DNA from 4 places in the Paraburkholderia sp. GAS42 genome. Region 3 is predicted to be linked to each of the others. Evidence: riboswitches for the same ligand, from Rfam matches in the RefSeq annotation. Region 3 holds a riboswitch; each other region holds the start of a gene.
The links. Region 3 has a riboswitch for cobalamin ahead of P3T16_RS24555 (CbtB domain-containing protein). Riboswitches for the same ligand answer to the same signal wherever they lie in the genome.
Positions count from the first base shown of each region.

Region 1 (7,773 bases), on a different contig from region 3:
ACATGCCGAGCGCTTCGAACGACGAGCTCATCGTGTTGGCGGTGTACATGCCGCCGCACGAACCCGACGACGGGCACGCGTTCTTTTCGACCCCTTCAAAATCTTCCTGCGACATGCGGCCGGCCGTGAATTCGCCCACGGCTTCGAACGACGACACGATCGTCAGGTCGCGGCCCTTCCAGTTGCCCGGGCGGATCGTGCCGCCGTAGACGTAGATGCCCGGCACGTTGCAGCGTGCGAGCGCGATCATGCCGCCTGGCATGTTCTTGTCGCAGCCGCCGATCACGACGACGCCGTCCATCCACTGGCCCTGCACGCAGGTCTCGATACAGTCTGAGATCACTTCGCGCGACACGAGCGAGTACTTCATGCCTTCGGTGCCCATCGACATGCCGTCCGAAATGGTCGGCGTGCCGAAGATCTGCGGGTTCGCGTCGGACAGCTTGACGGCTTTCACGGCGGCGTCGGCGAGACGCTGCAGGCCGGAATTGCACGGCGTGATGGTCGAGTGGCCGTTTGCGATGCCGATCATCGGCTTGTCGAAATCGGCCTTCTCGTAGCCGAGCGCGTAATACATCGACCGGTTCGGCGCGCGCGCGACGCCTTGGGTGATGTTCTTCGAACGACGGTTGTACGACATGGGGAGCTCCGTAATGTCTTTGTCCGGGGGTCTTGTCCGGGGTGCGGTGCAGGGTTGGGGAAATCCGCCGTCCGGGAGGTGCAGGGCGGATGTTTCCAGCACGTCGCGCAAGAATGCAGTTTCTCAAGGCGCGTGTCCAATATATTATTCAGGCTTGATAAGGTCGAAAAAAGTATCAATCGATGCAAGCCGCCACGCCCGATCTGCGCCAGTTGCGCTACTTTATCGCCGTCGCCGAAGAGAAGCACTTTGGGCGCGCTGCCGCACGTCTGTCGATGACGCAGCCGCCGCTGTCACAGGCTATCCGGGCGCTGGAAGAGACGCTCGGCGTCGAACTGTTCGCGCGCACGAGGCGCTCGGTCGAGCTGACGCAGGTGGGTGCCGATCTGCTGCCTGAAGTGCGCCGGTTGCTGGCCAGCGCGGAAGGGCTGCGGCCGCTCGCGCAGGGTCTGGCGCGCGGCGAGGCCGGGGTGTTGTCGCTGGCGTTTGTTTCGACGGCGGATTACGGCCTCTTGCCGTTGCTGCTGCGCGATTTCGGCGCGCGCCATCCGCGCGTGCGCCTGCAACTCGCCGAAGCGACGAGCGACGTGCAGATCGACGAACTCGTCGCGGGCCGCGTCGACGCCGGCCTCGTGATTGCGCCGCTGCCGCCGCGGCATCTCGCGCAACTGTCGTGGCTGCCGATCGCGCGTGAGCCGCTGGTGATCGCGATGTCATCGGAGGTGGCGGCGCGCGTGGATGATCACGCCGACGAAGACTGGCGCGACACGCCCGTCAGCCTGCGCGATGTCGCCGATGCGCCGCTGGTGATCTTCCCAAGGCGTCTGGCGCCGGGCTTTTATGACATCATTATGGATTGCTACGGCGTTGCGGGCCTCACGCCGCGCATCGGCCAGGAGGCGATCCAGATGCAGACGATCGTCAGCCTCGTGTCAGCCGGTATGGGCGTCGCACTGGTGCCGCAATCGCTGCGTAACCTGCGGCGCACCGGCGTCGTGTACCGTCCGCTGCGCGAATCGGTGCCCGCCATCGAGACGGGTCTCGTGTGGCGCACGGCCGAGGTGAGCCCGGTGCTCGCGGGTTTCATCGACATCGTGCGCGCGTATGTAGCGAACCTTGCGACGAATCCTGCGCTGAGCGCGGCCGCAGGGACGCAACGCGCGAAGCCGGCGCAGGCCCGCACACGCAGGCGCTGATGGTTTTTCGCGCGGGTGCCGCGAACGCATTGCCCGCCAGGCCGTCCAATCCATGCTGCAGGCGGCGTGTCGCGCCCGCGGTCGTTACCGATAAAGAATCCGCCGTTGAACCACCCATAAAAACACATGCTCATTCACCCCAATTTCGATCCCGTCGCCATTCACCTGGGGCCGCTCGCCGTGCGCTGGTACGGGCTCATGTACCTTGTGGCGTTCATTGCGGCGATTGTCGTCGGCCGGTTGCGGCTGCGTCTGCCGCACGTTGCTGCGCAAGGCTGGACCGCGAAAGATATCGACGACATGCTGTTCTACGGCGTGCTCGGTACGATTTTTGGCGGCCGGATCGGCTACGTGCTGTTCTATAAGGCAAGCTGGTACTTCGCGCATCCGCTCGACATCTTCAAGGTCTGGGAAGGCGGCATGTCGTTTCACGGCGGCTTCCTTGGCGTGACGCTCGCAATGACGCTCTTCGCGTGGCAACGCAAGCGCACGTGGCTGCAGGTCACCGACTTCGTCGCCCCGATGGTGCCGGCGGGCCTCGCGGCCGGGCGGCTCGGCAACTTCATTAATGGCGAACTGTGGGGCCGCGTGACGGACCCGAGCTCGCCCTGGGCGATGCTGTTCCCGGGCGCCGCAAACGAAGACGCGGGCTGGATGGCTACGCACCCGGACCTCGTGTCGCGCTGGCATCTCGCCGACGTATTCGCGCAATATCACATGCTGCCGCGTCATCCGTCGCAGTTGTATGAGATCGCGCTGGAAGGTGTCGTGCTGTTCTTCGTGCTGTGGTTCTTTACGCGCAAGCCGCGGCCGGTGGGCGCGGCGTCAGCGGTGTTTCTGATCGGCTATGGCCTTGCACGCTTCACGGTGGAGTTCGCACGCGAGCCGGACGATTTCCTGGGCCTGCTGGCGCTGGGGCTTTCGATGGGGCAGTGGCTGTCGCTGCCGATGGTGCTCGCCGGCATCCTCATGCTGCTGTGGGCGTATCGTCGCGGCCGACGCCAGCCGGAGCCGGTGGTGGGTACAAACTCACCTTCGGCGTAGCGGCCGGTTGAAAACAGAAAAGCCACGGCATGCCGTGGCTTTTCTGTTTCTACGCGCGCCTAAAACGAAAGCGCGTTACTTCATCTGCACAGAACCCGACACGTTGACGGTCACCGTCGATGTCCCACCTTCGAGCGGAATCGGCGCGGCAGCCTTCGCGTCGGCGCCTGCACGGGCGCTCATCATCATCATCGGACGCGGCATCACGCCGTTGTGTCCCACGTTGACCTCGCGAATCGTGTACCCGCTATAGCCAAACGCTTGAGCCGACGAGGTGGCCTGCTGACGGAACGATGCGATTGCCTGGCCGGTCAGCTTCTGTTCAGCGGCGCGCTGCGCTTCAGGCGACAACGAGAACGACACATTGCCGACCTGCATGACCGACGACAGCTGGCCTGCAAGCTTCGACGCCGCCGCGAAGTCGTGCGATTCGAGCTGCACTTCCGTGCGGCCGCGCCACGCGGAAATACGGCCGTCGCGGTCCGTCGACGGATAGATCGAGAACGCGCCGGTGCGCGCTGTCACGCCCGCGACGCCTTTGGCCTTTTGCAGCGCCGAGTCGGCGCGCTGGTTCAGCGTGCCCGTGAGCGAGCCGGGGTCGCTCGCTTCCTGTTCATAGAAGAGCGTGATGTTGACGACGTCCTGCGCCACATCGGCGCTGGCCTGCGCGGACAGCGACAGCACGCCCGACGGCGGATTCTGCACGAGCGTCTGCGCGAACGCATCAGTGGGTGCGAGCGAGAGGGCGAGCGGCGTCACGGACGCAAGAGCGAAGGCGAAAGCGAGTGCGGTTTTTCTGGTCATTTGAACGAGTTCCTTCTTCAACCGGTTGTGCACGACGGTCCCGGCAATAGCACGCCATTACGAACCGTCACGGCACGCGTCGTGCATCGAACTGGCACGGCGCTTGCGGAACTGTTAGGCGTCTGTCAGGCCGCCGGGTTCCCGCAAGCAATATTCGATTACACAAATCGCGTCCGCCGGCTCACACGAGGTGCTTCGTGATGAATCGCCATTCGGCTTCGGTCACAGGCGTGATCGACAGCCGGTTGCCTTTTGCGAGCACACGCATGTCCGCGAGTTCGGGATGCTCACGCAGCGTCGCCAGCGGGATCAGCGGAATCTTCTTCTTGAAGACGACATCGACGAGCGTCCAGCGCGGCGTCTCACGATCCGATTTCGGATCGTAGTACGGGCTCTTCGCGTCGAACTGGGTCGGATCGGGATAGGGTGTCGACGATACTTCCGCGATGCCAGCAATACCCGGCTCAGGGCAACTCGAGTGATAGAACAGCACACCGTCGCCGACCTGCATCATGTCGCGCATGAAGTTGCGTGCCTGATAGTTGCGCACGCCCGTCCAGGGCAGTGTGCGATGCGGGGCGTTGGCGAGATGATCGATGCTTGCTTCGTCCGGTTCGGACTTCATTAGCCAGTAGCGCATGAGTCGATATGAACGTCGAGAAGAAAGGGAGAGAGAAAGCGAAAGAAAGCGGAACTACAAACGGAAACGGCACCGGACGAGTGTCCGATGCCGTTGAATAGGTCCCCGCCATAGCCGCTAGGCCGGCATCCTGAACCGGGAGTTCAGAATTGGTCGCAGTTAGCCGCACTTCGGGTACATCAGACAGAGTGACGCGCACACCCGTGCTGCAAATTTCCGCAACCGTGCACATGGCATTGGTTCAAGGAATATATGACCTTGGCGAACCAGGCAGGGAAGCTGACTAAACTTTTTGAATCCAGACGCTCGCTGCAATCACAGCGACCTCACGAAGTACGTTGCGCTGAACTCGAAGACCGGTTACACAACCGGCCTTTAAAACAATCGCCCGTTAAAACTTTTACTGCACACCGTACTGCTGGATGACTGCGCCCAGCTGTTCGTTCATGGAGTGCATTGTACGCCGGATTTCTTCAGCGGGAAAAGATTCTCCGTGTCGCACACTGGCTTGCAGCTTAAGCAGTTCCGATGCCAGCGACAGCGCCGCCATCACGGCAATACGATCCTGCCCACGCACGTTGCTGCCCGAGCGGATCTTCGACATTTCCGCATCGACACGTGCCACTGCTTCAAGCAGCGCGCCTTCGGTTTCCGGCGAACAGGCGAGACGATACGGCTGGCCGAGAATCGAGACTTCGATCTGCTTCGTGGTCATGCATTTTCTCCGTGGCGGGTGACTTCGCGGCCGGCTTCCTGGTCGTGCTCTTCATGCGCCTCATGCTGCGAGGTCGCAAGCAGGTCGAGCTGGTTGTCCGGCTCGGCGTGCGACCGCGCGCGCGGGAGTTTTTCGAGGATGGCGTTCAGGCGAACCTGCGCGTCGTCGATCTTCGACGAGAGCGTGTCACGCTCCGCTTGCAGCGCGTTGCGCTCTTCGCGTGTCTGCTCGAGTTCAACGCGTATGGCTGCGCATTCTGCGCGCGCCTGGGCGAGTTGATCTTCGAGTGCGCGGCGCGCCTCGTGATGACGCTGGCTGATTTCGATCAGCCGGCCAATGTTTTGTGAGAGTGTTTCGAGTTCGTTGAGCATGTGCTGCGTCCTCTAAAGACACGGCATTCTAGCGCGGAATGTCGCAGGTTCCGACAATTGTCTCGTTTCGAGACGTAACAACACGGCTTTTTGCGAGTTTTATGCCTGCAAAACGCTGAAATCGTGCAAATGGCGCGCACGCGAATTGCAGTGAGCCGGGCTTTCTTGACGCTACAGCAGGTCGCTCCTACACTTGCGGCACTTTGGTGCCCGCGCGCGTTTTCATGTCGCGCAGTTAAACGGGAAACAGGGCGCGCGGCGATACGGCCGCGCTAACCTGTGCTGCCCCCGCAACGGTAAGCGACCGCGTTATTTCACGCAAGTCGATCCAGTACACGCCCTTAAAAAAGGCGCGCAATGCCACTGCGCATTCATGCGTGGGAAGGCGGATCGATGCGTCGCCAGCCCGGATACCGGCCAGAGGGAAGGACGTCGTTCGCACGCGGCAGGCAGCCTGCGCGTCGATGAACGGCCGTCCTGCTACGCAACGGCCTGCGGGGAAGCGGGCCGTGCACGCCAGCCACAGGAATTCATCCGATGTACACGCCCATCGCCCGCGCGGCGCTGCTCGCCTTGACCGGCCTGCCGCTTGCCGCACAGGCCCAGTCCGCGAAGACGGACGACGCACCGGCGTCCACCCAGAACGCGACGCCGTCCGCAGCGCCAGTGGTCACGCTGGCGCCAGTCGTGGTCACCGCGGCGCGCGGACCGCAGTCGCTCGCCGATGCCATTCCAGAGACCACGCGCTTCAACCCGCAGGACATCGCCGACAGCACCGCGCGCGATCTGCCCGGCCTGCTGCAACTCGCGCCCGGCGCACAGATTGTGCGCAATGGCGGCCCGGGTTCGTCGGCGAGTCTTTTTCTGCGAGGCGCTTCGGCGCAGCAGTCGCTCATTTTGATCGATGGCGTGCGCGTCGATTCGGTGAGCCTTGGCAACGCGCAGATCGAACAGCTTCCACTCGACCAGATCGATCACGTCGAGGTCGTCAACGGCAACGTGTCGGCGTTGTACGGATCGGGTGCGGTTGGCGGCGTCGTGCAGGTGTTCACGAAAGATGGCGGCAATCATCCGCCACGCTTCAATTTCTCCGTCGAATACGGCAGCTATCACACGCAGCGCCAGCAGGCCGGCGTGGACGGCGCGCTCGACAAGGACGGCAAGACGACCTTCAGCTTTTCGATCGCGCGCGCGAAGGACGACGGCTTCTCGTCGATCAATCCCGCGCTCGCGCCGGTCAACCCGAACGCGAACGGCTATCTGAACGAAAGCATCGCGGCATCCGTGCGGCACCGCTTCAACGAAAGCTGGGACGTGGGCGTGCGCTACTTCCAGTCGAACGGCAACGACAGCTTCGACAATCCGTTCAGCGCGCCCACCGATCTCAACAATCTGTACAGCAAGGTACAGCAGGCGTCGGTGTTCGCGAACGGTCGCGTGACCGACGGGTGGACGACGCACTTCATCGTCGCTGCGGGTAACGACCGCAGCACGACGGCCTTGAACGGCACCTACACCGACCACTTCAACACGGATAACCGTCAATACACGTGGCAGAACGATTTCACGTTCGCGCCGCAGCAGAAGTTTCAGCTCGGCTACGAGCATCTCGACCAGAGCCTTGATTCGAACGCCTACGCTGCGCCCGACCGTCACGTGAACTCGGGCTTCGCCGGTTATACGGGACGCTTTGGCGCCAGTCAGTTCCAGGCGAACGTGCGACGCGACCAGTACTCCGATTTCGGCGGCGCGAACAGTTACTATCTCGGCTACGGATACGATTTCACCGAACACTGGAAGGTGACTGCAAGCTGGTCCGATGCTTTTCGCGCGCCGACCTTCAACGATCTGTACTTCCCGTTCAGCGGCAATCCGTCGATCCAGCCGGAACGCAGTCATTCGGTCGAAGCGGCGTTGCAGTACGCGTCGAACGCGCTCGGCGTGATGAAGCTCACCGCATTCCAGACGCGCTATACGAATCTGATCGAGTATCAGCAGGTGAGTCCAGGTGAATTCGTTGCGCAGAACGTCGGGCAAGCGAAGGTGCAGGGCGTCGAGGGATCGTGGAGCGGGCATGTCGGCAAGACCGATGTGCGCGCAACCTTTACGGTCCAGAATCCCGTCGACGAAGACACGGACACCGATCTGAACCGGCGCGCGCGTCGCTTCGCCTCGTTCGCGGCGAATCGCGATATCGGCGGCTGGCGTGTGGGCGGCGAGTGGCTCGTGAGCGGCAAGCGAAACGATAGCGGCAATACACTTGCAGGCTACGGCGTCGTGAATCTGTCGGCGCGCTACACCATCACGAAGGCGTGGTACGTGGCCGCGCAGATCCAGAATCTTTTCGACAGGGACTATGAACT
Region 1 covers NZ_JBNDML010000014.1:71,861-79,633, forward strand. The annotation lists gene ilvD (dihydroxy-acid dehydratase) at 1-640, opposite strand, end outside; gene P3T16_RS20860 (LysR family transcriptional regulator) at 823-1,836, shown strand; gene lgt (prolipoprotein diacylglyceryl transferase) at 1,963-2,880, shown strand; gene P3T16_RS20870 (SIMPL domain-containing protein) at 2,956-3,684, opposite strand; gene P3T16_RS20875 (EVE domain-containing protein) at 3,866-4,324, opposite strand; RNA gene ssrS (6S RNA) at 4,423-4,604, opposite strand; gene P3T16_RS20885 (cell division protein ZapA) at 4,725-5,039, opposite strand; gene P3T16_RS20890 (ATPase) at 5,036-5,410, opposite strand; cobalamin riboswitch at 5,598-5,846, shown strand; gene P3T16_RS20895 (TonB-dependent receptor plug domain-containing protein) at 5,948-7,773, shown strand, end outside.
Region 1: another riboswitch for cobalamin. It lies ahead of P3T16_RS20895 (TonB-dependent receptor plug domain-containing protein); the one in region 3 lies ahead of P3T16_RS24555 (CbtB domain-containing protein).

Region 2 (7,773 bases), on a different contig from region 3:
TCCTGCGGATTCATCGTGCCGATGAGCACAAAGCTCGCCGCGTGACTGTGCGAAATGCCGTCGCGCTCCACCGTATTCACGCCGCTCGCCGCCGCATCGAGCAGTGCATCGACCAGCGTATCGGGCAACAGATTGACCTCGTCGACATACAGCACGCCACGGTGCGCTTTCGCGAGCAGACCAGGCGAGAACTTCACCGAACCGTCGCGCAGGACTGTTTCGATATCCAGCGTGCCGATCAGCCGCTCTTCACTCGCGCCAAGCGGAAGTGTGACAAGTTGCCCTTCGGGCAGCAATTCGGCGAGCGCACGCGCCGCTGTCGATTTCGCGGTGCCGCGCGGGCCGCTGATCAGCACGCCACCCAGCCCTGGATCGATTGCCGCGAGTAATAACGCCTGCTGCAAGGGTGCCTGGCCGATCAACCCCGCAAACGGAAAGGTGGCCCGACCCGGCACGGAGGTTGCAACGTCGCGCGAATCCGTCGATGCGTTCATGTTCGTGTTCCTTCGAGTTGCTGTTCGCTTGCCAGCAGATGCTGCTCAACCTGCGCGCGATAGTCGCCGGGGTTCTGCCACAGGCCGCGCTGCATCGCTTCGAGCAGACGCTCGCAGATGCCATGCAACGCATGCGGATTGTGCGCCGCCAGAAAATCGCGCGTACCGTTATCGTTCAGATACGCGTCCGTCACCAGCGCGTACTGATGATCCGATATCACGCGCGCTGTCGCGTCATAGCCATAGAGATAGTCGACAGTGGCCGCGATTTCCGCAGCGCCCTTGTAGCCGTGCCGCTTCACGCCATCGAGCCATTTCGGGTTCACCACGCGCGAGCGGACCACGCGCGCGATCTCTTCGTGCAGCGTGCGAATGCGCGGTGCAGCCGGGTTGCTGTGGTCGGCATGATAGATATGCGGCTGGTTGCCCGCGAGATGTCGGACCGCTGCCACCATGCCGCCCTGAAACTGGTAATAGTCGTTCGAATCGAGCACGTCGTGTTCGCGGTTGTCCTGATTCTGGAGCACGACGTCCAGCGCGGCGAGGCGCTTGCCGAACGCTTCGCGCGCCTCTTCGCCCGAGCTCTTTTGCGCGTACGCGTAGCCGCCCCACGCCTGATACGCAGCAGACAGATCCTGATCGGTCTGCCATTGCCGCGTGTCGATCATCTCCTGCAAACCCGCGCCGTATGAACCGGGCTTCGCGCTGAATACACGCCAGCCGGCACGACGGCGCGCTTCGATTGCTTCCACGCCGCTCGCAATCAACGCATCCCTTTCGCGCAGCACGCGGGCGCGGATCGGATTCAAGTCCTCTGGCTCGTCGAGTTCCGCCACAGCCTGCACCGCTGCATCGAACAGATGCATGACGTTCGCGAACGCATCGCGAAAGAATCCGGAGACACGCAAGGTGACGTCGATGCGAGGCCTGTCGAACACCTCGATCGGCATGATCTCGAAGTCGGTCACGCGATGGCTGCCCGGCGCCCATCTGGGTCGCACGCCGAGCAACGCAAGCGCCTGCGCGATATCGTCGCCACCGGTGCGCATTGTCGCGGTGCCCCACACAGAAAGCCCGATCGCGCGCGGATAGTCGCCGTGTTCCTGCACATGCCGCTCGATCAGCTGCTGCGCCGACTTGAGACCCAGCGACCACGCCGATTGCGTCGGCACAGCACGGGTGTCGACAGAATAGAAATTGCGCCCGGTCGGCAGCACGTCGGGGCGGCCACGTGAAGGCGAACCGCTTGGACCCGGCGGCACGAAACGCCCTTCGAGTCCGCGCTTCAGGTGCAGCATTTCCTGCGGTCCACATGCATCGAGGCGCGGCAGGATATCGTTCCGCAAGCGTTCGAGAACGCGTTCTGCTTGCGGCAATGCGCCGGGTTCAAACGACGTTGCGGTAGCCGATCCCGTATCGTCGCCCACATCATTCAGTAGCGCTGCCGCGAGACATTCGAGCCGTTCGCGCGTATCGCCGTTATGCCGCCACGGCGCGTCGCTCACCTGCTGCAGAATCCCGGGGCGCGGACCTTCCCACGCTGCAGACCAGTCCGCCGTCAGCGGATCGAACAGGTGATCCATCTGAAGGTCACGTGCAAGCGCATCAATCAGCCCCGCCTTCGCGCCCTGCCCGTCACCGATCGGAAAACGCCCGAGTGCCAGCAGCGTATCGCGTCGCTGCGCCCCTCGCGGCGACTGCCCGAACGTATGCAGGCCGTCGCGAATCTGCGCCTCCTTCAACTCGCACAGATACGCATCGGCACGCGTGAGCAACGCGTCTTCCGCGTCGTGGCCATCGGGCAAACCGAGGCTCAGTTCCTCGTGCAGACGATGCGTGATGATCGTTTCGAGAATCGTCCTTCGCAGCAGTTTCGAGCGACGCGGATCGACCATCAGCGCTTCATAGTATTCGTCGACCTGACGTTCGAGGTCCTGCAACGGACCATAGTTTTCCGCGCGCGTCAGCGGCGGCATCAGGTGATCGATGATGACGGCCTGCGTGCGCCGCTTCGCCTGGCTGCCTTCGCCCGGATCATTGACGATAAACGGATACAGATGCGGCATCGGCCCAAGAATGAGATCCGGCCAGCAGGTTTCGCTGAGCGCGACGCTCTTGCCCGGCAGCCATTCCAGATTGCCGTGCTTGCCGACATGAACGACCGCGTCGATACCGAACCGGTGACGCAACCAGAAATAGAACGCAAGATACGCGTGCGGCGGCACCAGATCGGCGTCGTGATAGCTTGCGTAATCGCCACCTTCGCGCGAACGCGCTGGCTGAATGCCAACGAACACATGGCCGCAACGCCAGCCCGCAATCATGAAGCGGCCACGACGGAGCGTCGGATCCTGTTCGGGCGTGCCCCAGCGCGCATTCAATGCATTGCGTACTTCAGCCGGCAACTGCTGGAACTGCACCAGATAATCGTCTAGCGCAAGGCTTTGCAGCGCCGGGCGCAGATCACGCACGACGGGGTCGTTCGTCACCCCTTCCGTCAGCGTGTGCATCAGCGCATCGCCATCGGCAGGTACAGTATCGACGCGATAGCCCTGCTCGCGCAGCATCGAAAGAATGCCTACGACAGATGCGGGCGTATCAAGACCCACGCCGTTGCCAATGCGGCCTTCGCTAACGGGATAATTCGCGAGAATCAGCGCGAGTTTCTTGTCGGCGTTTTCGATGCCGCGCAGGCGACACCAGCGCTGGCTTAGCCCGGCGACAAACCTGACGCGCTCAACGTCAGGCTGATAACGCACGACATCGACTTCGGTGTGCGGACAACGATACGCGAGCCCCTTGAAGCTGATCGCCCGCGTAATGATGCGGCCATCCACTTCGGGCAGCGCGATATGCATGGCGATATCGCGTGAATTGAGACCCTGGTTGTCCTTGAGCCAGTCATCGCGATTGCCGCCGCTCAGGATCACCTGCATTACCGGCGCGTCGCCGGCAAGCGCGAGTGGCTCAGGATCGTCGATGGCTGACGCGGCGAATGCCGTCGTGTTGAGCACCAGCGCCACGTTATGTTGCGCGCACAACCGTTGCACCACGTCACGACTCACGTCGTCTTTCAGCGACGTGATTGCGACCGGCAACGGATTAAGGCCTTGCGCATCGAGCGCGTCGATCAATGCATCGAACACGGCTGTATTCGCCGCCTGCAAATGCGCGCGATAAAACAGGATCGCGACCACCGGCGCATCGGCACGCCAGCGTGCCTGCCAGTCTTCGACCGTGGGAACGTCGCGCGCCGGATGGTAAAGCGCTGCGGCTGGCAACGGTTGCGGCAGCGGCGGCTCGTCGCCCCAGCCCAACGCGCGATGCGCGATGCAGCGCAGAAACCGCTCCGCATTCTGCGGGCCGCCCTCGCGGAGATAACGCCATAGCTGATGACACAGCGCAGCGTCGGCGGTGCTGCGTGCGAGCAGATTCGGGTCTTCCTGAAGATCGCCCGAGAACATCGCGAGCACCTGCTGTTTGCGCTCCGCCAGCGCAACGACCTGCTCGATGCCGTATGGCCAGTAAGCCTCGCCGCCGAGGTGATCGACGACGACGACTTTCGCGTGCTGCAACACGTCCTCGACGTAGAAATCGACCGACGCAGGTTGCCGGAGGAATGTGACATTCGCGAGCCTCAGGCTCGGGAAATCAGCGCCCAGACGCGGGAAAACGCTCGCGAGCAGCGACAGCGTCGTATCAGCGGAACTGAGCACGACGATATCCGCCGGTCGCTGATCGATCCGCATGACGCCGGCCGTATCGTCGACAAAGCCACCCGGCGTGGTGCGCAGCAGATGCATGTCGATTTACGCCTGTTGCACGACGTTGCGGCTGTCGCTCAGAGCGACATCGAGCGCCTGCTGCAATGCGGCCTGATCGAGGTCTTCGCCAATCAGTACAAAGCGGCTCGCGCGCGTTTCGTCGGCCTGCCAGCGACGATCGAAATAGCTGTCGAAGCGTCGTCCGACGCCTTGAATCACAAGACGCATTGCTGCGCCCGGCAATGCCGCGAAGCCTTTGACCCGGTAAATCGTGTGGCTTTCGACGAGGCCCTGCAGTGCCGAGATCGCCGCCTCACGCGACGAAACGTTCGCCTCGACCACTACCGAATCGAACTCGTCGTGATGATGATCGGCGTCGTCGGCGGAACCGTGATGGTCGTGGCGCAGATGAATGGTGTCTTCGGAAGCTGACTCAAGACCGAGCAGTGCGTGCAGATCGAGCTGTCCCATGTGTGCACGCACAACCTTCACCTGCGGCGGGATTTCTTCACGGATCAGTGATTCCACTTCCCTTTGCCCTGCCTCGTCGAGCAGATCCGTTTTGTTCAGAATCACCAGATCGGCCGCGGACAACTGGTCTTCGAACAGTTCGTGCAACGGCGACTCGTGATCGAGATTCGGATCGGCTTTGCGCTGTGCGTCGACCGCTAGCGGATTCTCCGCGAACTGACCACTTGCCGCGGCCGGACCGTCGACTACGGTCACAACCGCATCGACCGTGAAGCTGTTTTTGATCTGCGGCCAGTTGAATGCCTGCACGAGCGGCTTCGGCAACGCAAGACCGGACGTTTCGATCAGCACGTGGTCGATCTGGTCGCGGCGTTCGACGAGTTTTTCCATCACTGGAAAAAACTCTTCCTGGACAGTGCAGCAAAGACAGCCGTTGGCGAGCTCATACAACTGGCCTTCGGCTTCGCTGCCGTCTTCGTTACACCCGATGCCGCAGCCTTTGAGGATTTCGCCATCGATGCCGAGTTCGCCGAATTCGTTGACGATCACCGCGACGCGAAGGCCGCCCGCATGTTGAAGAATGTGCCGCAGCAAGGTGGTTTTGCCGCTGCCGAGGAAGCCCGTGACAATCGTGACGGGAATCTTGCGCGTCTGCATCCTGACTCCAGGGTGGTGGACTGTTGAGTAGATGGGGACGAAAAACGGCTTGCCCGGAGCAACCGGACATTCGATGAAATCGTGGTCGATACGCCGCATCCCCGCGGCGTTTGCCTGTTTTTCTCGGGCCGGTATCCGGGCTGACGAAATCGCCGCTTCACCTTCCCGCGCATTTGACACGTTGCGCAGTGGACAGATACAGGCACGCTGTAATGTGCATGTATTGAAGCCGGCTTTACATCGCTATTAAGCGATGCCTTCGCTTACCGTTGCGGGGGCAGCACAGGTTGGCCCGATCCGTGCAGGAAGGGCTCCCTGTTTCCCGTTTAACTGCGCGCACGGAGCGTGCGCGCGAGCACCAGAGTGCGTGCGAGTGTAGGCTTCGGCAGTGGCAACGTCAAGAAAGGGCCCGCGGCAAGGGCACTCCGGCGGGCTTTCAGGGAGTGCCTGTGATATCGTATGCGCGCGTTTGGTGCCCGCACACGCGTTCGCGTGTGCTGTTAAACGGGAAACAGGAAGCGAAGCGATTTGCTGAGCCTGTGCTGTCCCCGCAACGGTAAGCGGCCAGCGGATCATGCATCCGCACATGTCATTCAACGCCACTGCCTGCGCTGCGCAGGTGGGAAGGCGAACGGCATGCGGTCGTCAGCCCGGATACCGGCCAGACGCAAGGGGCGACCGTTGCGATCGCCGAACGCCCGATCCGCGGGGGACGGAATGAGGCGCCTGACGTGTGGCAACGCATGATTCATCTATTCGTCAAGCCGTCGATATGACGACTTCCAGGCTTTCCCTTCCCGACTGCACGCCGCGGCCTGCGCGCTGCTGCGCGCCGTGCCGCTCACTATGAGCCGCGCCTGGCTGATCGGCGCCGGTCCAGGCGACGTCGAGCTGATGACGCTCAAGGCGACGCGCGCGCTAGGCGAAGCCGACGTCGTGCTTGTCGACGATCTCGTGAATCCCGATGTGCTGCAATTCGCGCGTAAGGATGCGGAAATCGTGTACGTCGGCAAGCGCGGCGGGCAGCCGTCGACGGCGCAGTCTGGCATCGTCGAGGCCATGCTCGCGCATCTGCGCGCGGGGCGCAGTGTCGCCCGGCTGAAAGGCGGCGATCCGTTCGTGTTCGGGCGCGGCGGTGAAGAACAGCAGGCGCTGGCAGCCGTCGGCATTCACGTCGAAATCATCAACGGTATTACAGCGGGTATCGCCGCGCCCGCTGCGATCGGCATTCCTGTTACCCATCGCGATCATGCACAAGGCGTCGTTTTCGTCACCGGACACGGCGCGGGCAGCGGCGAGCCGGACTGGCGCGCGCTCGTCGCGACGCAGATGACACTGGTTGTCTATATGGGCATGCGTCGACTCAACGACATCGTCGCCGCGTTGCTGCAAGCCGGCATGCCAGCGGAAACGCCGTGCGCCGCCATCGAATCCGCCACGCGCCCCGAGCAGCGGCACGTGCGCGCGACGCTCGATACACTCGCCGCGAAAGTCGCAGAAGCCGGACTCGGCTCGCCAGCAATCGTCGTGATTGGCGGCGTGGCCGCGCTCGGCTTGCCGTATCTTCCAACTGGCAACAGCACATGAAAACGCTGACCGTCGGCATCGGAAGCAAACGCAACGCATCTGCGCAGCAGATCGAATCCGCCGTGCGCGCGGCGCTCGCGCTGGCCGGCCGTTCGCTCGACGAAGTGCTTGCGGCCGCAACGATTGATTCAAAAGCACGCGAACCCGGACTCGTCGAATTCTGCACGCGCCATGGGCTGCTGTTGCACACCTTTGCGCCCGAGCAGATCGACGCGCTAGGAGAACTGCCCACGCCTTCCGATACGGTCCGTGCGCATCTCGGCGTCGACGGCGTATGCGAACCGTGCGCACTTCTTGCATCGCCCGGCGCGAAGCTGATCGTCTCCAAAACCACGCTCGATGGCGTCACCGTCGCCATCGCATCCGCACACTGATTTCCACGCAACACGAACGCCTCCCGGCACCAGGACACGCCATGAAGACAGATCCCGAATCGCATCAACGCATGACGCAACGCCGTCGCGAGGGTCACGAGAAAAAGCAGGCTTCGGCCACGGTCGAAAAAGGCCTGCTGATCGTCAATACAGGCACCGGCAAGGGAAAAACCACCGCGGCTTTCGGCATGGCCGTGCGCGTGCTCGGGCACGGCATGAAGCTCGGCGTCGTGCAGTTCATCAAGGGCGCGCTGCACACGTCCGAGCGCGATTTTCTGGGCGCGCAGGCGCACTGTGAATTCATCACGATGGGCGACGGCTACACGTGGAATACGCAGGACCGCGACAAGGACATCGCGACCGCGCGCAAGGGCTGGGACGAAGCGCGCCGGATGATCGAAAGTGGCGACTATCAGATGGTGATTC
Region 2 covers NZ_JBNDML010000015.1:100,167-107,939, forward strand. The annotation lists gene P3T16_RS22005 (ATP-binding protein) at 1-494, opposite strand, end outside; gene cobN (cobaltochelatase subunit CobN) at 491-4,297, opposite strand; gene cobW (cobalamin biosynthesis protein CobW) at 4,304-5,386, opposite strand; cobalamin riboswitch at 5,496-5,764, opposite strand; cobalamin riboswitch at 5,840-6,066, shown strand; gene cobA (uroporphyrinogen-III C-methyltransferase) at 6,233-6,973, shown strand; gene P3T16_RS22025 (cobalamin biosynthesis protein) at 6,970-7,347, shown strand; gene cobO (cob(I)yrinic acid a,c-diamide adenosyltransferase) at 7,389-7,773, shown strand, end outside.
Region 2: another riboswitch for cobalamin. It lies ahead of cobW (cobalamin biosynthesis protein CobW); the one in region 3 lies ahead of P3T16_RS24555 (CbtB domain-containing protein).

Region 3 (7,773 bases):
GCGGCTTCGGGTGCATGCGTTGCTGTCTCAGGGACGGCTGTGGCGGCGGTGTCCACCTGGGCGTCCGTTGTTTTCTTGTCGCTCATGGCAAAGGCTCCTCGTTGCGTTTGTGATGCTTTCAGAGAAAATCGGATCGTTTAAAGCGTGTTTCAATGCGCTTCAGGCAGCAAGCGCATGCGCATGTGCCTCACTCCACCAGACGATGACGCGCGCACCTACCTTCATCTGGGCGGGGTCGTATTCAGCATCGCCGACGAGCGCGATCAGCTCGCGATCGGTATCGGCGGTCACAAGACTCATGCGGACGTGCGTGCCGTGATACTCGGTTGCCGTCACGCGGCATGGCACACCGCCGATGCGGCTCAAGCCTTCGCGGCCGTCCTGCACGGGCACGGTGCCGTGCGGCGCGACGCGCAACTGGTCGGCGCGCACGGTGATCATCTGCTGACCCGCCGGAATCACGTTGTGCGCGCCCAGAAAACGCGCGACGAATTCCGTGCGCGGATGGTTGAACACTTCATGCGGCGTGCCCGCCTGCTCGATCTTGCCGCCGTTCATCACGACGACGAGATCGGCCAGCGCGAGCGCTTCCTCCTGCGAGTGCGTGACGTGAACGAATGTGATGCCGAGATCTTTCTGCCAGCGTTTCAGTTCGGCACGCATCTGCACGCGCAGGAATGGATCGAGTGCGGATAGCGGCTCGTCGAGCAGCAGGCAGCGCGGCTGGTTCAGCAACGCACGCGCGAGTGCGACGCGCTGCTGCTGGCCGCCGGAAAGCTGCGCTGGCTTGCGATGCGCGTATTGGCCCATTGAAACGAGTTCGAGCAGCGCTTTCGCGCGCTGTTCGCGCTCTTCGCGTCCGACGCCGCGCATGCGCAGGCTGAACGCAACGTTATCGAGTGCGGACAGATGCGGGAACAGCGCGTAGTGCTGAAACACCATCGCGGTGCCGCGGTCGCTCGGTTCGAGCAGCGTGACGTTGCGATCGCCGATCAGCACGTCGCCGTCGTTGACGGTTTCGTGGCCGGCGATCATGCGCAACGTCGTGGTCTTGCCGCAACCGGATGGCCCAAGCAGACAGCAATAACTGCCACCTTCGATAAAGAGATCGAGCTTGTCGACGGCCACGCTGTCGCCATAGCGTTTCGTCACGTGAACGAGTTCGATCTGCGACTGCGCGTGCGGATTCGAGGAAGACGATGAAGCGGACGATGAGAGCGGGGCGGGCACGTTACACCTCTTCTGTGGAATGAGCGCGATGAATCTCGCAGCAGTGATGCGTGGTCACGGTGATACGGCCGCGCTTGATGACCCAGGTACGCGGCGGCATGTCGAGCAGGGCGTCGGCGATCCATAGCGTATCGAGCACGACGAGATCGGCGAGCCGTCCAGGCGCGATGCCGTAGTTGCCTTCGATGCCGATTGCACGGGCTGCATTGACGGTGCCCATCGCGAGAATCTGCGCCTGCTGCGATGGCGTGCCGAATTGCGCAGCGTGCGCGAGCAGGTTGCCGATGGTCAGCACGTCCGCGTTGCCGAACGGTGTGAACGCGTTGCGCACGTTGTTCGACGAATACGCGACGTTCACGCCTCCGTCGACGAGCGCGCGCAATGGCGTGAGCGCGCGGCGCGGGTTTTCTGTGTCGCGGCGGGCGCCGAGGTAAAGATCGGTCGCGGGCAGCGTGACGATGTGAATGTGCGCATCGGCGAGCAGTTCGACCAGCGGTGCGAGTTGCGCGGGCGGCAGCGAGCCGAGACTCGTGACGTGTCCAAGCGACACACGGCCCTGATAGCCAGTCTCGATTGTCTTGCGCGCGATGTATTCAGTGGCGAAGAAGCGGGCGTCGGCGGTGTCATCGGCGAAATCGGCGTGCAGGTCGATGTCGACGCTAAAGCGCTGCGCGAGCGCGAATACCGCATCGATATGGGCTTCGGTGTCTTCGCGATTCGCTTCGTTGTAGGGGCAGCCACCGGCGACGTCGGCGCCGAGATTCAACGCTTCTTCCAGCAATTGCAGCGTGCCGGGCGCCTTGATCAGGCCTTCCTGCGGAAACGCGACGATCTGCAGGTCGATCAGATCGCGATATTCGTCGCGCAGTTCGAGCATCGTTTCGACGCCGAGCAGTTGCTGGATCGGATCGACGTCCGGATGCGTGCGCATTGCGATCGTGCCATTGCGCACGGCCATGTCGAGAACACGTCGCGCGCGCGTCAGCATGTCTTCACGGTCGCAACGCGATTTCAGTTCGCCCGTGGTGCGGATCGCTTCTTCCAGTGTGCCGGCAACCGAAGGCCGCGCGCGATGCCACATCGCCTTGTCGAGATGGATATGCGGCTCGATAAAGCCCGGCACGACCGCGCGGCCGGCGGCGTCGATTTCTTCACGAGCCGTGCCGTCCCAACCGGTTGCAAGTGCAACGATGCGGCCAGCGTCGATCACGATGTCGGTGAGCGGCGCGTCGTCGTCGACGCGCGCGTGGCGGATCAGCAGATCGACGTGGCGGGTTGACGAAGTCATGGCGTCGACGTATTCAGTAGCCGAGCGCGACGCCTTCGCCGCGCGGATCGGCACCGCCCTCGAAGAACGGCGACCACGGGCCGCGCAGACGGATCGCCTGCGCCGTGCCAAATAGCGGATGCAGCGCGGCAGCCGCTTCGACCGGATGACCGAGCGCCCGCAGCGCATCGAAGGTCGCGGCGGGCGCGCTGTCTTCGAGCAGCAGACGGTTCGATGCATCGCCCCACGCACGGCCGCACAGCACGCGCGGCGCTTCAATTGCGCGCTGCACGTCCCAGCCGAAATCGGCGACGCGCGTAGCGATCGACGTCTGCGTTTGCGGCTGTCCTTCGCCACCCTGCGTGCCGTAGACGAGATACGGCAGGCCGTCCTTAAGCAGCATCGCGGACATCAACGTCGATGCGGTGCGTTTGCCAGGCGCGAGCGCATTCGGATGACGCGGATCGAGCGAGAAGAACGATCCACGGTTTTGCAACAGCACGCCGGTCGCCGGATCGAGCACCGCCGCACCAAAATCGAAGTACAGGCTTTGCACAAGGCCAACAGCATTGCCTTCGCTGTCGGCTACGCAGATGAACGTCGTATCGCTGCCTTGCGCGACGGCGGCGTGCTGGCGCGTCGCGTCGGCTAGCCACGCATCGCGTTCGCGTGCAGCGAGTGACGCAGCAAGCAGTTCATCAATGGGCACCTTCACAATCAAGGGATCGGTCAGATGCCGGTCGCGATAACCAGATGCCCATTTGATCGCCTGAATCTTCGCGTGAAAATAATCGGCGCCAAGAGGCGCCCGCGGATCGATCTGCACGCCATCCAGAAAGTTGAGGATCATCGCGCCGGCCATGCCTTGCGACGGCGGCGGCATCTGACACACCTCATAGCCGCGATAACGCGTGCGCAGCGGCTTCACCCATTGCGCGCGATATGAGGCGAAATCCGTGGCATCGAGCAGACCGCCCTGCGCATCCACATATGCAGCGGCTGAATCGCCGATGTCGCGATAGAACGCCGACAGGCCATGACGCACGAGGTGTCCGAACGTTCCGGCGAGCGCGGGTTGCCTGAGACGCGCGCCTTCCTTCAGCACGTGACTGTGCTCATCGAAATACGTCGCACGGCAGCCCGCATCGGCGCGCAGTACTTCGGCGTCGTCCGCAAACCAGCGCGCAAGATCGCGTCCGACCGCGACGCCCTCGCGCGCGTAGTCAATCGCGGGAGCGAGCACGCGCTCAAGCGGCAATTTGCCGAAGCGCTCACGCGCCAGCATCCAGCTTCCGACCGCGCCAGGAACCGTCAACGCAGCCAGCGCGCCACGTGTCGATAGTGCTGTGTGACCTGAAAAGCGCTCAAGCGTCGCGCGTCGCGCGCTCTGCCCGCTACCGTCGATGCCGATCGGCGCTTCACCGGCAGGCGCGATCATCCAGAACGCGTCGCCGCCGATGCCCGTCATATGCGGCTGCACGACGTTGAGCATCGCGGCGGCAGTGAGTGCGGCGTCGACTGCGCTGCCGCCTGCGCGCAGCACGGCGAGCGCTTCCTGCGTCGCAAGCGGATGCGCGGTGGCGACCATGCCGCGTTCGGCGCGGCTGACGGGGCGCGTCGTACGCGCGGGCGTTTCGTTCGGGTTGTGCATCATGCGAGCCTAAAGGCCGGCCTCTGCGCCAGAAATCGGGCGCGCCTCAAATGTGCCTAAGGAATTCCTCAGGTCGCGACAACCTCCGCGATGCATCAGGCGGCTCGAGGAAACGCCGCGGCAGCGGCGCTTTCGACGCTGCCGGCGGAGGTCGGGAACACGGCGGCGTCCTGTTCCAGCAGCCCATGTCGCTGCGCGTACAGTACGGGCGCAGGGGTCCAGCGAATGTGATCGAGGATTGCCTTATAGGGCGCTTCGTCGCGCAGCATGGGAGAGATCCGCTCGTCGGGCGTCCGTGGGGGACGCGATGCGAGCGGCTATGCAAGCTCCATGCCGATGAGCGTCGGGGCTTGCCTGTGGGGGTGCCGGTGACAATTGCTGGCCGTTGCCTTGACGGGCGGCGCACCACATTGCGGCACCGCGCGCCAGGGCGGTGCGAAGGTCAAGCTATCGCCACCTTACCCAATCTGCAGAAGGCACGCTCTTCATGCAGCGCAGCGCGAACATCGAGCGGCTGTGGCGGATCCCGGCAATCCGGTACAGCTTCTCGCGTCGGACGTAGCGTCCAGCGGGTACGAAGGCATGTTCTCTCTTCTGCAGTTCTGCTTCCTCCCCTCAGATTTCAGGCGGAGCCCGGCCACCAGGCCCAGCTTCCGTCCCGCGAACGCCGCAATTCGACAATCGACAGCGGGGCAATCTCGATCCGCCTGAACGCTGAGGCCGGTGCGCCCAGCGCGTAAATGATCGCCGCGCGGATCACCACCGCATGCGTGATCGCGACTAAAGCGTCGCCGTCGTGTGCAGGCTGAAGCGCGTCGAGCCACGCGCCGACGCGGGCGAGGACCATGCTGAAGGACTCGCCACCAGGCGGCGCGGCGTCGGGCGAACGCGTCCATGCGGCGAGCGCATCCGGTTCTTCGGCGGCGAGATCGCTGAGCCTTCGGCCGCGCCACTCGCCACAATCGACATCGGCCAGCGCGGGCGCGGCTTCCGTCTTCAACCCAAGCGCTTCAGCCATTTCGCGGACGCAGGTCGCGTCGCTGCGAAAGACGCGCGCGGCTTGAGCGACGCTCTGCGCCCGCTCGCGCCACGCCTCGATCTCGGCCACGCCGCGCGCATCGAGCGGATCGTCGGCGGGGAAAGCGCCCACGCGCATCGCCCGCGTTGCCGCGTGGCTGACCAGCAGCAACCGTGTCTGCATCTCGTGTCCCTTTGTCGGAGGCGTAGCGTTCATCACGCTGGCGCGGCGAAGTTTAGCGCGTAGAATAGCGTCACCGAAGCGCGGAAGCCGGTGTAAGCCCGGCGCGGTCGCGCCACTGTAATCGGCTCAGCATAGAGCCGAAAGCCAGACCTGAGCTTCGAGTCATCCCTTTTCTAGTCGACTGTCGGGGCGCGTAACCCCTGGAGAGATTCATCATGACTGACACCGTTTTCACGCCGGCCGCTCAACCTGCACTGATCCCCCTGCGCGAACTGCTGCCGTGGGTCATCTTCGGCGGCCTGCTGCTTTTGCTTGCGCTGTATTTTGTCGGCGCTGAACAAGGGGCGACGTCGCTCGTCCCTGGCATGATGGTTCACGAATTCGTCCACGACGGCCGCCATCTGCTCGGCTTCCCCTGCCACTAACGGGGGCACACATGGTAGGCAAACTGTTGGTACGCGGCATGCTTGCAGGCATCGCCGCGGGACTCCTCACGTTCGCATTCGCCCGCTTCGCCGGCGAACCCGCGGTCGAGCAGGCAATTACATTCGAAGAGAAAGCCGCAGCGGCGCGTGGCGAAGCGCCGGAGCCTGAACTCGTCAGCCGCGAAACGCAGGCGGGTCTCGGCCTGTTGACTGGCGTGGTCGTGTACGGCGCGGCATTCGGCGGACTCTTCGCGTTGACCTTCGCGTATGCGTATGGCCGCGTCGGCAAGCTGGGCGCGCGGGCGCTGTCCGCGATGCTCGCAGCGGCGGCGTTTATCGCGCTCGTGATCGTGCCGAATCTCAAGTATCCGGCTAATCCGCCTTCCATCGGCGACCCCGAAACGATCGGCCCGCGCACCGGGCTCTTCTTCCTGATGATCGCGATATCGCTGGTTGCGCTGGTGTTTTCGCTGAAGGTGCGGCGACGCGCGGTTGCGCGCTTCGGTCAGTGGAACGCGGCGATCATCGGCGGTGGGGTGTATGTCGCGATCATCGCGGCCGTGCAGATCGCGATGCCGGTGATCAACGAGGTGCCGCAGACTTTCCCGGCCACGCTGCTGTGGCATTTCCGCATTGCGGCGATCGGCATGCAGCTGATCATCTGGACGACGATCGGGCTGCTGTTCGGCTGGCTCGTCGAACGCAGCGAACGCGCGCAACTTCGCGCGGGCGAAGCCAGGACATCCGCGTTGCCTTGATGTCGCTTTGATGTCGCTTTGATGTCGTTTGATACGGGCTCAGGCGGTTCAGCCGGAAGGCAAGGCCTGAGCCTGCAACTGCCTGCATTTCTCCCCGTCTTCTTCTGGCGTATCCAGCCGCTCGCCGCTCAGCCGCGCGCAAGCCGCGCCGACACTTCCAATAACGCGGCGGCTGGCGGCAGACGCAGACGTTTCGCAAGGAGCTCGAGTCCGATGATCGCGACGAGCGAGAGCAATATCAGTTTGAATGCTGCAACAGAAGACACGAGATGACCTGGATGTCGACGATAGCTACGTCATGTGGAAGGGCGGCACGGCGTGCCCGCGTATCAAGCCACAGAGCTTCGCAGCCGTCCGCGCGACAGCGTGTGTTGTGCTGCGTGGTCAGGACTGCGCAGCAGACTCCCGCGTGACGCCCGAGCGGGACGCCGCAGCTGCAGCCGCCGCAGAACGGCGGCGCGCACCGAGCTTCTTCAGCCAGATCATCAGCCCGGTTGCGCTCAATATCGCCACCGCGATGCCGGTGAAGCTCATCAGAATTCGTCCACCGATCCCGATGATCCGGCCGGAATGCAGCGGGTATTGCGCCTGCATGAAGATGTCGCCGGCCGAGCCTTTGCCGGGTATCGATCCGCCTGCCAGCTTGCCGGTATTCGCGTTGTAGTACAGCCACGCGTTGCCGAGACCGGCGTCGCCGTGATCGTGGCCCGGCGCGAAGAATCCCACACCGTATGCATTAAACGACGGCACGTAATACAGCGCGCCCGGCGGCGACTTGAGCCCGCGTTCGCGGCCCGCCTGCGCTGCCATCTGCACGATGCGCTCAGCCGTGAGCGATACGTTGCCGGGCTCGCCGCGACGTTTCAGTTCGGGATTGTTGAACGGCGTCGGCGTGAGCGTCGACACCGTCGAAAGGATCGGGCGCACCACCGGATCGGAGAGATTCATCGAGACCGAAGTCAGCGCGACGATCGCGAGCACGCCCCAGATCCAGACGCCGCCGGAGCGGTGCAGGTCGAACGTCAATGCGTAGCCGCCGCGCCGCACGCGAAACGCAAACGACTTGCGCCACGCCTTCACGCTCGGGAACGACAACACGAGCGCAATCAGGCTATCGAACAGCCACACAATGCCGACGATGCCCATCAGCCACGTGCCCGTGTCGAAGCTGCCCATGAACGGCAGATGCAGCGTGTAGTGCAGCTTGTAGATGAACGGAATCAGGTTGAGTCGCGCGACCG
Region 3 covers NZ_JBNDML010000018.1:61,915-69,687, reverse strand. The annotation lists gene P3T16_RS24585 (ABC transporter substrate-binding protein) at 1-86, opposite strand, end outside; gene P3T16_RS24580 (ABC transporter ATP-binding protein) at 160-1,230, opposite strand; gene P3T16_RS24575 (amidohydrolase family protein) at 1,232-2,518, opposite strand; gene ggt (gamma-glutamyltransferase) at 2,532-4,148, opposite strand; gene P3T16_RS24565 (hypothetical protein) at 4,244-4,417, opposite strand; gene P3T16_RS24560 (histidine phosphatase family protein) at 4,771-5,349, opposite strand; cobalamin riboswitch at 5,381-5,523, shown strand; gene P3T16_RS24555 (CbtB domain-containing protein) at 5,565-5,774, shown strand; gene P3T16_RS24550 (CbtA family protein) at 5,786-6,532, shown strand; gene P3T16_RS24545 (hypothetical protein) at 6,661-6,798, opposite strand; gene P3T16_RS24540 (PepSY-associated TM helix domain-containing protein) at 6,917-7,773, opposite strand, start outside.

Region 4 (7,773 bases), on a different contig from region 3:
CTTCCGCTTCAAAGCGGCTTGCCAGCCGGTCGTGCAGGTACATGTACGAGCCGTAAAAGAACGGGTCGCCCTCGCAGATCACGGCGACATCGCGGCCTGCGTCAAGATGGTTCGCGATGATGTCGGCGGCGGTGTCGTAGAAGTCGGCGATGACTGTTTCATACGACAGCGGCGGCGCGAGCGTTTCGGTCGTCACGGGATAGACGAGCGGCAGGCGGAGCTGCGTTTCGTCGAGATGCATTTCGATGATGCCGAACGCGTTGCCCTTTTTTCCCTTCGCCACGAAGTACGCGACGACGGGCGCCGCCTTGAGCAGTCGCACCGCTTTCAGCGTGATCAGCTCCGGGTCGCCGGGGCCGACGCCGAGTCCAAAGAGACGTCCACGCACCGTCATTTATTCTTCCTCCGAGGCAAGCGCGTTAACCGCAGCGGCCGCCATTGCGCTGCCGCCGCGCCGTCCCGCGACGATCACGAACGGCACGCCGCGGCTGTTCTCCGCGAGCATCGCCTTCGATTCTTTCGCACCGACGAAACCCACCGGGAATCCGAGGATCAATGCGGGTTTCGGCGCGCCGGCGTCAAGCATCTCGAGCAGATAGAAGAGGGCCGTCGGCGCGTTGCCGATCACCACCACGCTGCCTTCCAGATGCGGTCGCCACAGCTCTAGCGCTGCCGCTGAGCGAGTGTTGTGAAGCGTGAGCGCCATGGGCGGCACGGAAGGATCGCCAAGCGTGCAGATGACCGGATTGTCCGCGGGCAGGCGTGCCCGCGTGACGCCTTCGGCAACCATGCGCGCATCGCAGAGAATCGGTGCGCCGCGCAGCAGCGCCGCGCGGCCGGCCACGCCGGCACCCGTGGAAAACTGCAGATCGTCGACGATGTCGACCATCCCGCACGCGTGGATCACGCGGACCGCGAGCTTTTCGAGGTCGGCGGGAATGTGGCTCAGGTCGGCTTCCGCGCGGATCGTCGCGAAAGACTGGCGATAGATCTCCCGACCGTCGCGAATGTAATCAAGCATCGAATGATCTCCGGGTCAGGCGTTCAAGCGAATCGGCGGCCTGTTCGATCGTCAGGTGTTGTGCGACACGCTCGCCAAAACCAGGCGTGCCGTCGCGTCGATAAAGATCGTAATGAGCGGGTGCAACGGCGAGCAGCGTCCACGGCGCGCAATGGGCGGCAGCGCACGAGCGTGGACAGCCACTGAGATGCACGTCGACGTGAGCGGGCAGACGCGCGGCAAGCAGCAGGGCATCGGCCTTGGTGTCGGCCATTCCCTTCAGGCAGCCTTGAGAACCCGTGCAGGCGATCAGGTGCGTGAGCGGATCGGATGCGCTGACAGCGAGTCCTAGTGACTCAAGTCGTTTTAACGCTTGAGGTGTATTCTCACTGACGATGTCCGGGATGAGCACGCCTTGCCATGGCGTCATGCGAAGCGTTGCGCTGCCCACTTCGCTAGCAAGCTGGGCAAGGCCTTTGAGCATCGGAACATCGATGCGTCCAAGCTTTGGCTGGCCGCCGACGTATGAAAGGCCGGCGTTGATTTGCGGGTGCGAGCCGAGTCTTGATGACTCATCTGTAGGGATGCGGCACCATGCATCTGAACGAATATCCCGCGCAAGAGTGAAATCGACTCTGGACTGTGCACGCTGCAAAACAGTCGCGACACCGTGTGTAGCGAGCACATCACGCATGCGGGAATCGTCGGGCGCAGCGAGGTCGAGGAACGTATGCAGCAGTGCGTCGACCAGCGGAGGAACCTGGTGCGGCAAAACGGAAGCCAGCGCTTTCGACGCCGGGCCTTCGCTTCTCTCGCGCACGTTGGTGCGGACCGGCGGACAACCCGCAAGCCCAAAAACAAAACGCACTTCGTCGAGATCCTGCACTGCAGCAAGCCAGATATCGTGCGGATGGTCGAGCATGGCGAGGCGCTCGCCGCCATCGAGCATCAGCGCGAACTTGGGTGAAAGTGCCGTAAAACGCGGATCGTTTTGCAACAGCGCGAGAATCTGCGACGCAAGCGGCGTGATGTCGAAGAGCGCGTGTGGATCGCGGCCCGCAAGCGGACTGACCATGAGATTTCGGATGTCGTCGCGCGCGACCGGGTTCGTTTCATCGTCGGCAAACGGTCCTTGCGGCCCGAGTCCCGCATGCAGCAAGCGCTTGATCAGCGCGTTTTCGTGGCCCGCGCGCACGCCACGCAGTTGCAGGTTCGCGCGGTTCGTCACCTCGATCACGCCCGACGCATGCGCGTCGACCGCATCTGCGATAGCCCGCGCCTGTTCCGCGCTCAATTCACCGCAAGGCAGCTTGAGCCGGCAGAGGCCGCCGTCAAGCGCCTGCACGATGCGAAACAGCCCAGGGCAGGCCGAAGGGCGCAATGCGGCAATCGGAGCGAAGAAAGACGAAACGTGGTTCAAGAGGTCACCGGGTTGTGCGCCGCGCGACGGCCCGAGCACCCCGCAAAGGGGGAAATGCTGCGGCATCGGTACACCCCGCCCGACGTTGGCTGGCACGAACAAGTCTCACCGGCAGGTCTCCTGGCTGGCAGGTCGTGGTCCGCGCCGGCCTTCCCGGTCGAACCAGTGGCACAGGTGAGGCGCGGACTCGCTGCATGCAGTTGCGGGGGCAGCCACAGACGATCTGTGTTCCCTCTTCGGCCCCGAAGGGCACCGGCGAGGCTGTATTATGCCTTTTTTCGCACAGCACAAGTACGCTGCGGCCTTGCCTGGTGCGCCGCAGCAGTCATATCGGGACTCAAGAATGGGGATGGTCGCATGCGGGCGTGGCTGACCGTAGTGGGAATGGGTGACGACGGTTTTGCCGGTCTGGGACGGCCGGCGCGGCGTGCGCTGCTGGACGCGTCAGTGGTGTACGGCGGTGAGCGTCACCTCGCGATGCTGCCGCCGCGGCTGCGCGCGCGACGCGAGCCGTGGCCGCGTCCGTTCGACCTGGCGCCGGTGCTCGCGCATCGCGGCCCGAATGCATCCATCTGCGTGCTCGCGAGCGGGGACCCCATGCTGTTCGGCGTCGGCGCAACGCTCGCCCGTCAGGTATCCGCCGACGAAATGCGCGTGCTGCCGGCGCCTTCGTCGTTGTCGCTGGCGGCGGCGCGGCTTGGCTGGCCGCTGCAGGATCTCGCGATGGTCTCGCTTGTCGGCCGGCCGCTCGCGACGCTTAACGCGCATCTGCATCGTGATACGCGGCTGTTCGTCCTGAGCAGCGACGGCCGCACGCCCGCCGCCATCGCCGCACTGTTGACCGCACGCGGTTTTGGTCCGAGCCGGATGATCGTGCTGGAGCACCTGGGGGGCGCGTCGGAACGGCGGATCGATGCACGCGCCGACGCATGGACTGCGAGCGAAGTGGCTGCGCTGAATCTTGTCGCCATCGAATGTCGCGTTTCGCAGGAAGCGCAACCGCTGCCGCTCACGAGCGGCTTGCCAGACGAAGCCTGGCTGCACGACGGGCAGTTGACGAAGCGCGATATCCGTGCGATCACGCTCGCACGCCTCGCGCCAAAGCCGGGCGAACTGCTCTGGGATGTGGGCGCGGGTTGCGGCTCGATTGGGATCGAATGGATGCGCGCGCACCCATCCTGCCGGGCCATCGCCATCGAGGCGCAACCCGAACGGCAGCGTTTCATCGAACACAATCGCGACGCCCTTGGCGTGCCGGGCTTGCAGATCGTCGCGGGCAAGGCGCCGGATGCGCTTGATGGCCTGACTGCGCCTGACGCGATTTTTATCGGCGGCGGCGTCACGGTGCCTGGCGTACTCGACACCTGCTGGGCGCAACTGCGTAGCGGCGGGCGGCTCGTCGCCAATGCGGTGACGGTGCAGAGCGAGGCCGCGCTGGTCGCATGGCGCGAACAGCACGGCGGCACATTGACGCGCATTAGTGTCGCGCAGGCCCAGCCGCTTGGCGGCTTCGACACCTGGCGCCAGGCGTTGCCGATCACGCTGCTCGAAACCGGCAAACCATAATGCGCGACGAAACGCCCGAACAGCCCGCGCCCCTGCGTAGCGGCTACACGACCGGGAGTTGTGCGACGGCGACCTCGCTTGCCGCTGCGCGTCTGCTGCTCGTGGGCGTGGCATCCGATGTCGCGGATATCGTGTTGCCGAAGGGCCAGCACGTGCCGATGCCGCTCGTGTTCTGCCGCCTGACAGACGACGGCGGCGCGGAAGCAGGCACGATCAAGGATGCCGGCGACGATCCCGACGTAACGCACGGCGCGGTGGTGTTCGCGCGCGTTCAGTTGCGCGCGCAACCAGGCGTGCGTTTTTTCGCGGGGCCGGGCGTGGGTACGGTGACGCGCGCTGGCCTTACGCTGGCGGTCGGCGAACCGGCGATCAATCCCGTGCCGCGCCAGATGATGACGCAGCACCTCACCGAACTCGCGGTCGAGCACGACTATGCGGGTGGCTTCGACGTCACGATTGGCGTCGAAGGCGGCGAAGCGCTTGCGCTGAAAACGATGAACCCCCGGCTCGGCATCGTCGGCGGTCTGTCGATTCTTGGGACCACAGGGATTGTCCGGCCGTTTTCGTGCTCGGCGTATATCGCGTCGATCCATCAAGGCATCGATGTCGCACGCGCAAATGGCTACCGGCATATCGCCGCGTGCACCGGTAACACCAGTGAAGACGCAATGCGTGCGCACTATGGCCTGCCGGATATCGCGCTCATCGAAATGGGTGATTTCGTTGGCGCGGTGCTAAAGCATTTACGTCGCGCGCCTGTCGAGCGATTGAGCGTGTGCGGCGGGTTCGGCAAGCTTAGCAAACTTGCTGCCGGACATCTCGATCTGCACAGCCGCAATTCCAGTATCGATCTTGAACAGCTCGCAAGCTGGGCCGCGGAACATGGCGCCGACGCCGCTTTGCAGGAGGCGATCCGTGCGTCGAATACGAGCCAGCAGGCGATGGCGATTGCACGCGATCGAGGCGTGGCGCTTGGCGATATCGTCTGCGCTCGCGCGCTAGGGGTCGCGCGTGACATCGTGCCGGCTGAGGTGAAAGTCGAGATGTTCGCGATCGATCGTCAGGGCAATATCGTGGGCGTCGCACAATGACGCGCATCCTGCTTCTGGGTGGCACCGGCGATGCGATGCAGATTGCGCGAGAGCTCGGCCTGCGGGATGTCTATAGCCTCGCCGGTCTCGGCAAGGTACCGGTTGATCTTGCGTGCGCCGTGCGCGTAGGCGGGTTTGGCGGCGCGGAAGGTCTCGCGCGCTACCTGCGCGAGGAAGGGATCGGGCTGCTCGTGGATGCGACGCACCCGTACGCAGCGCAGATCAGTGCGAACGCGGCGTCGGCGAGCCGCGCGACGGGTGTCCCGTGCTGGGCGGTGCGTCGCGCGCCGTGGCAACCGCAGGCCGGCGACGACTGGCGCATGGTCGATGACTGGGCGGGCATTGTCGCGGCGCTCGCGCCATTCTCGCGGCCGCTGTTTACGCTAGGGCGCGAGCCGCTCGCGCATCTCGACGAAATACCGGCGCATCAGTTCTGGATCGTACGATGCCTCGAAACACAACCCGGCACCGTCCGTTCGCGTGTGATGGATGCACGTGGGCCATTTAGCGTCGAGGGCGAAAGCGCGCTTTTTAGCGAGCATCGGATCGATGTGGTCGTCAGCAAAAATAGCGGCGGTAAGGCGACGGAGGCGAAGCTTGTCGTGGCGCGCCGGCTTGGGTTGCCGGTGGTCATGCTGCGTCGTCCGGCGCTGGCCGATGTCGATCGCGAATTCGACACGCCCGCTGAACTGCTGGCCGCGCTGGAAGCGTTGTCCTCGTGAAAGGCGTCACAGTGCCTCTCGCGCAAATCGAATGATGGAGTAGTAGATGACCGTATTTTTTATTGGCGCGGGGCCGGGCGATCCTGAACTGATCACCGTGAAGGGACAAAAGCTCGTGCATCGATGCCCCGTGATTCTTTACGCGGGTTCGCTGGTTCCTGAGGCGGTGCTGGCGGGCAACGTTGCTGAACGGGTCGTGAATACGGCGGACCTGAATCTCGACGAGATCATCGCGCTACTCGAAGAAGCACACGCAAAGGGGCAGGACGTTGCACGCGTGCATTCGGGTGATCCTTCACTGTACGGCGCAATCGGCGAACAGATCCGCCGGTTGCGCGCGCTGAACATTCCCTATGAAATTGTCCCGGGCGTAACGGCCACCGCGGCCTGCGCTGCGACGCTTGGCGTTGAACTCACATTGCCGGATGTCTCGCAGACGCTGATCCTGACGCGCTACGCGCGCAAAACGAGCATGCCCGAAGGCGAGGCGCTAGGCGATCTCGCGCAGCATCGCGCGACGATGGCGATTCATCTTGGCGTGCGACATCTGGCGAGTATCGTCGATGAACTGGCGCCGCACTACGGCGAGGATTGTCCGGTCGCGGTGATTTATCGCGCGAGCTGGCCGGATGAGGAGCGTGTTGTCGGGACGCTCGCGGATATCTGTGGGAAGGTGGAGGGCACGCAGATCGAGCGGACTGCGCTGATTCTGGTCGGGCGTGTTCTGGACGCGGACGCGTTCAGCAATTCGTCGCTTTACGCGAAAGCGGAGCGACGGTTTCCTTAGCCGCGCGGAGGCATTTTAGGACCGCCGCGGCTTTCCTGAACTGATTCCAGTTAGACGCAACTGGAACGCAAAACAGGAAGCCGCTGCAATGCAAGCCATTCAAAAGCTCTAATGCTGCCGCGCGTGCGATGGTTCAGCCGACGTTTGTGGTTGCGTCACGGCGCTCACGATCGCGAACACGATCACGTTCACCGCGAGCGCAAGAAAGCCGATATTCACGTCTTTCAGGCTGTCCGGCAGGAATGGGAACAACTGGGCAACCGTCAGGTGCATGATGGTTGTGACTGCAACCACGAGCACGCCGGCAAGAATCCCGCAGAACGCACCCTGTTTCGTCGCGCGGTTACGCGTGGCGAGACTGCACAGCAGCGCCGGGAACAACTGCGTCACGAAGCTGTAGCCCATCAGAAGCAGCGCAACAATCGTATCGCCGCCATGCAACGTAAAGCCCACCGCGACCAGTGCCACGACGGGCACCAGCAGGCGCGCGAGCTTGCCGACCGTCGCATCCGACGCATTACGTTGCAGCGCGCCGCGATACACGTCGTTGGCGAGCAGCGTCGATGCACTGGTGAGTATCATCGAGCCCGGCACCAGTGCAGTGAGCACGCCGGCCGCGCCGATCACGCCGACAAACCACGGATCGAAGGTCAGGATCGACAGACGGAACAGCGACAGATCGATATCGCCGCCTTTGAGACCCGGCACCTTCAATACCGCCGCGAAGCCGACAAAGAACACGAACAGCAGAATCAGCTGGTAGAGCGGCAGGACCATCGCGTTTCGCCGGAAGATCCGTTCGTCGCGCGCGGTGAAGATCGAGCCGAACGTATGCGGCCACATGAAGAAGCCGAGCGCTGTAAGCAGAACGGTCGACTGGAACCACGTCACGCTTGAGCCTTTGGCCGGGAAAGTCAGGAAGCCGGGACGTGCGGCGTCGATTGTGCGGAACATCTCGCTCAGGCCGCCGTAATGATGGATCGGCAGGTAGATGCCCAGGAACAGCACGATCGCGAGAATCAGCACGTCTTTCACGACCGAGTTCCACGCCGACCCGCGTACGCCCGACACCATCACGTAAGCGGTAACGACTATCGCGCCAATCCAGATCGCCGCTGTCGAAGAAATCGCGCCGTACGACGCGGTTGCAACGATGATGCCAAGGCCCTTTAGCTGGAGCACCAGAT
Region 4 covers NZ_JBNDML010000015.1:88,005-95,777, reverse strand. The annotation lists gene P3T16_RS21985 (precorrin-2 C(20)-methyltransferase) at 1-394, opposite strand, end outside; gene P3T16_RS21980 (precorrin-8X methylmutase) at 395-1,021, opposite strand; gene cobG (precorrin-3B synthase) at 1,014-2,420, opposite strand; cobalamin riboswitch at 2,514-2,692, opposite strand; gene cbiE (precorrin-6y C5,15-methyltransferase (decarboxylating) subunit CbiE) at 2,778-3,986, shown strand; gene P3T16_RS21965 (cobalt-precorrin-5B (C(1))-methyltransferase) at 3,986-5,077, shown strand; gene P3T16_RS21960 (cobalt-precorrin-6A reductase) at 5,074-5,799, shown strand; gene cobM (precorrin-4 C(11)-methyltransferase) at 5,846-6,586, shown strand; gene P3T16_RS21950 (sodium:solute symporter family protein) at 6,695-7,773, opposite strand, start outside.
Region 4: another riboswitch for cobalamin. It lies ahead of cobG (precorrin-3B synthase); the one in region 3 lies ahead of P3T16_RS24555 (CbtB domain-containing protein).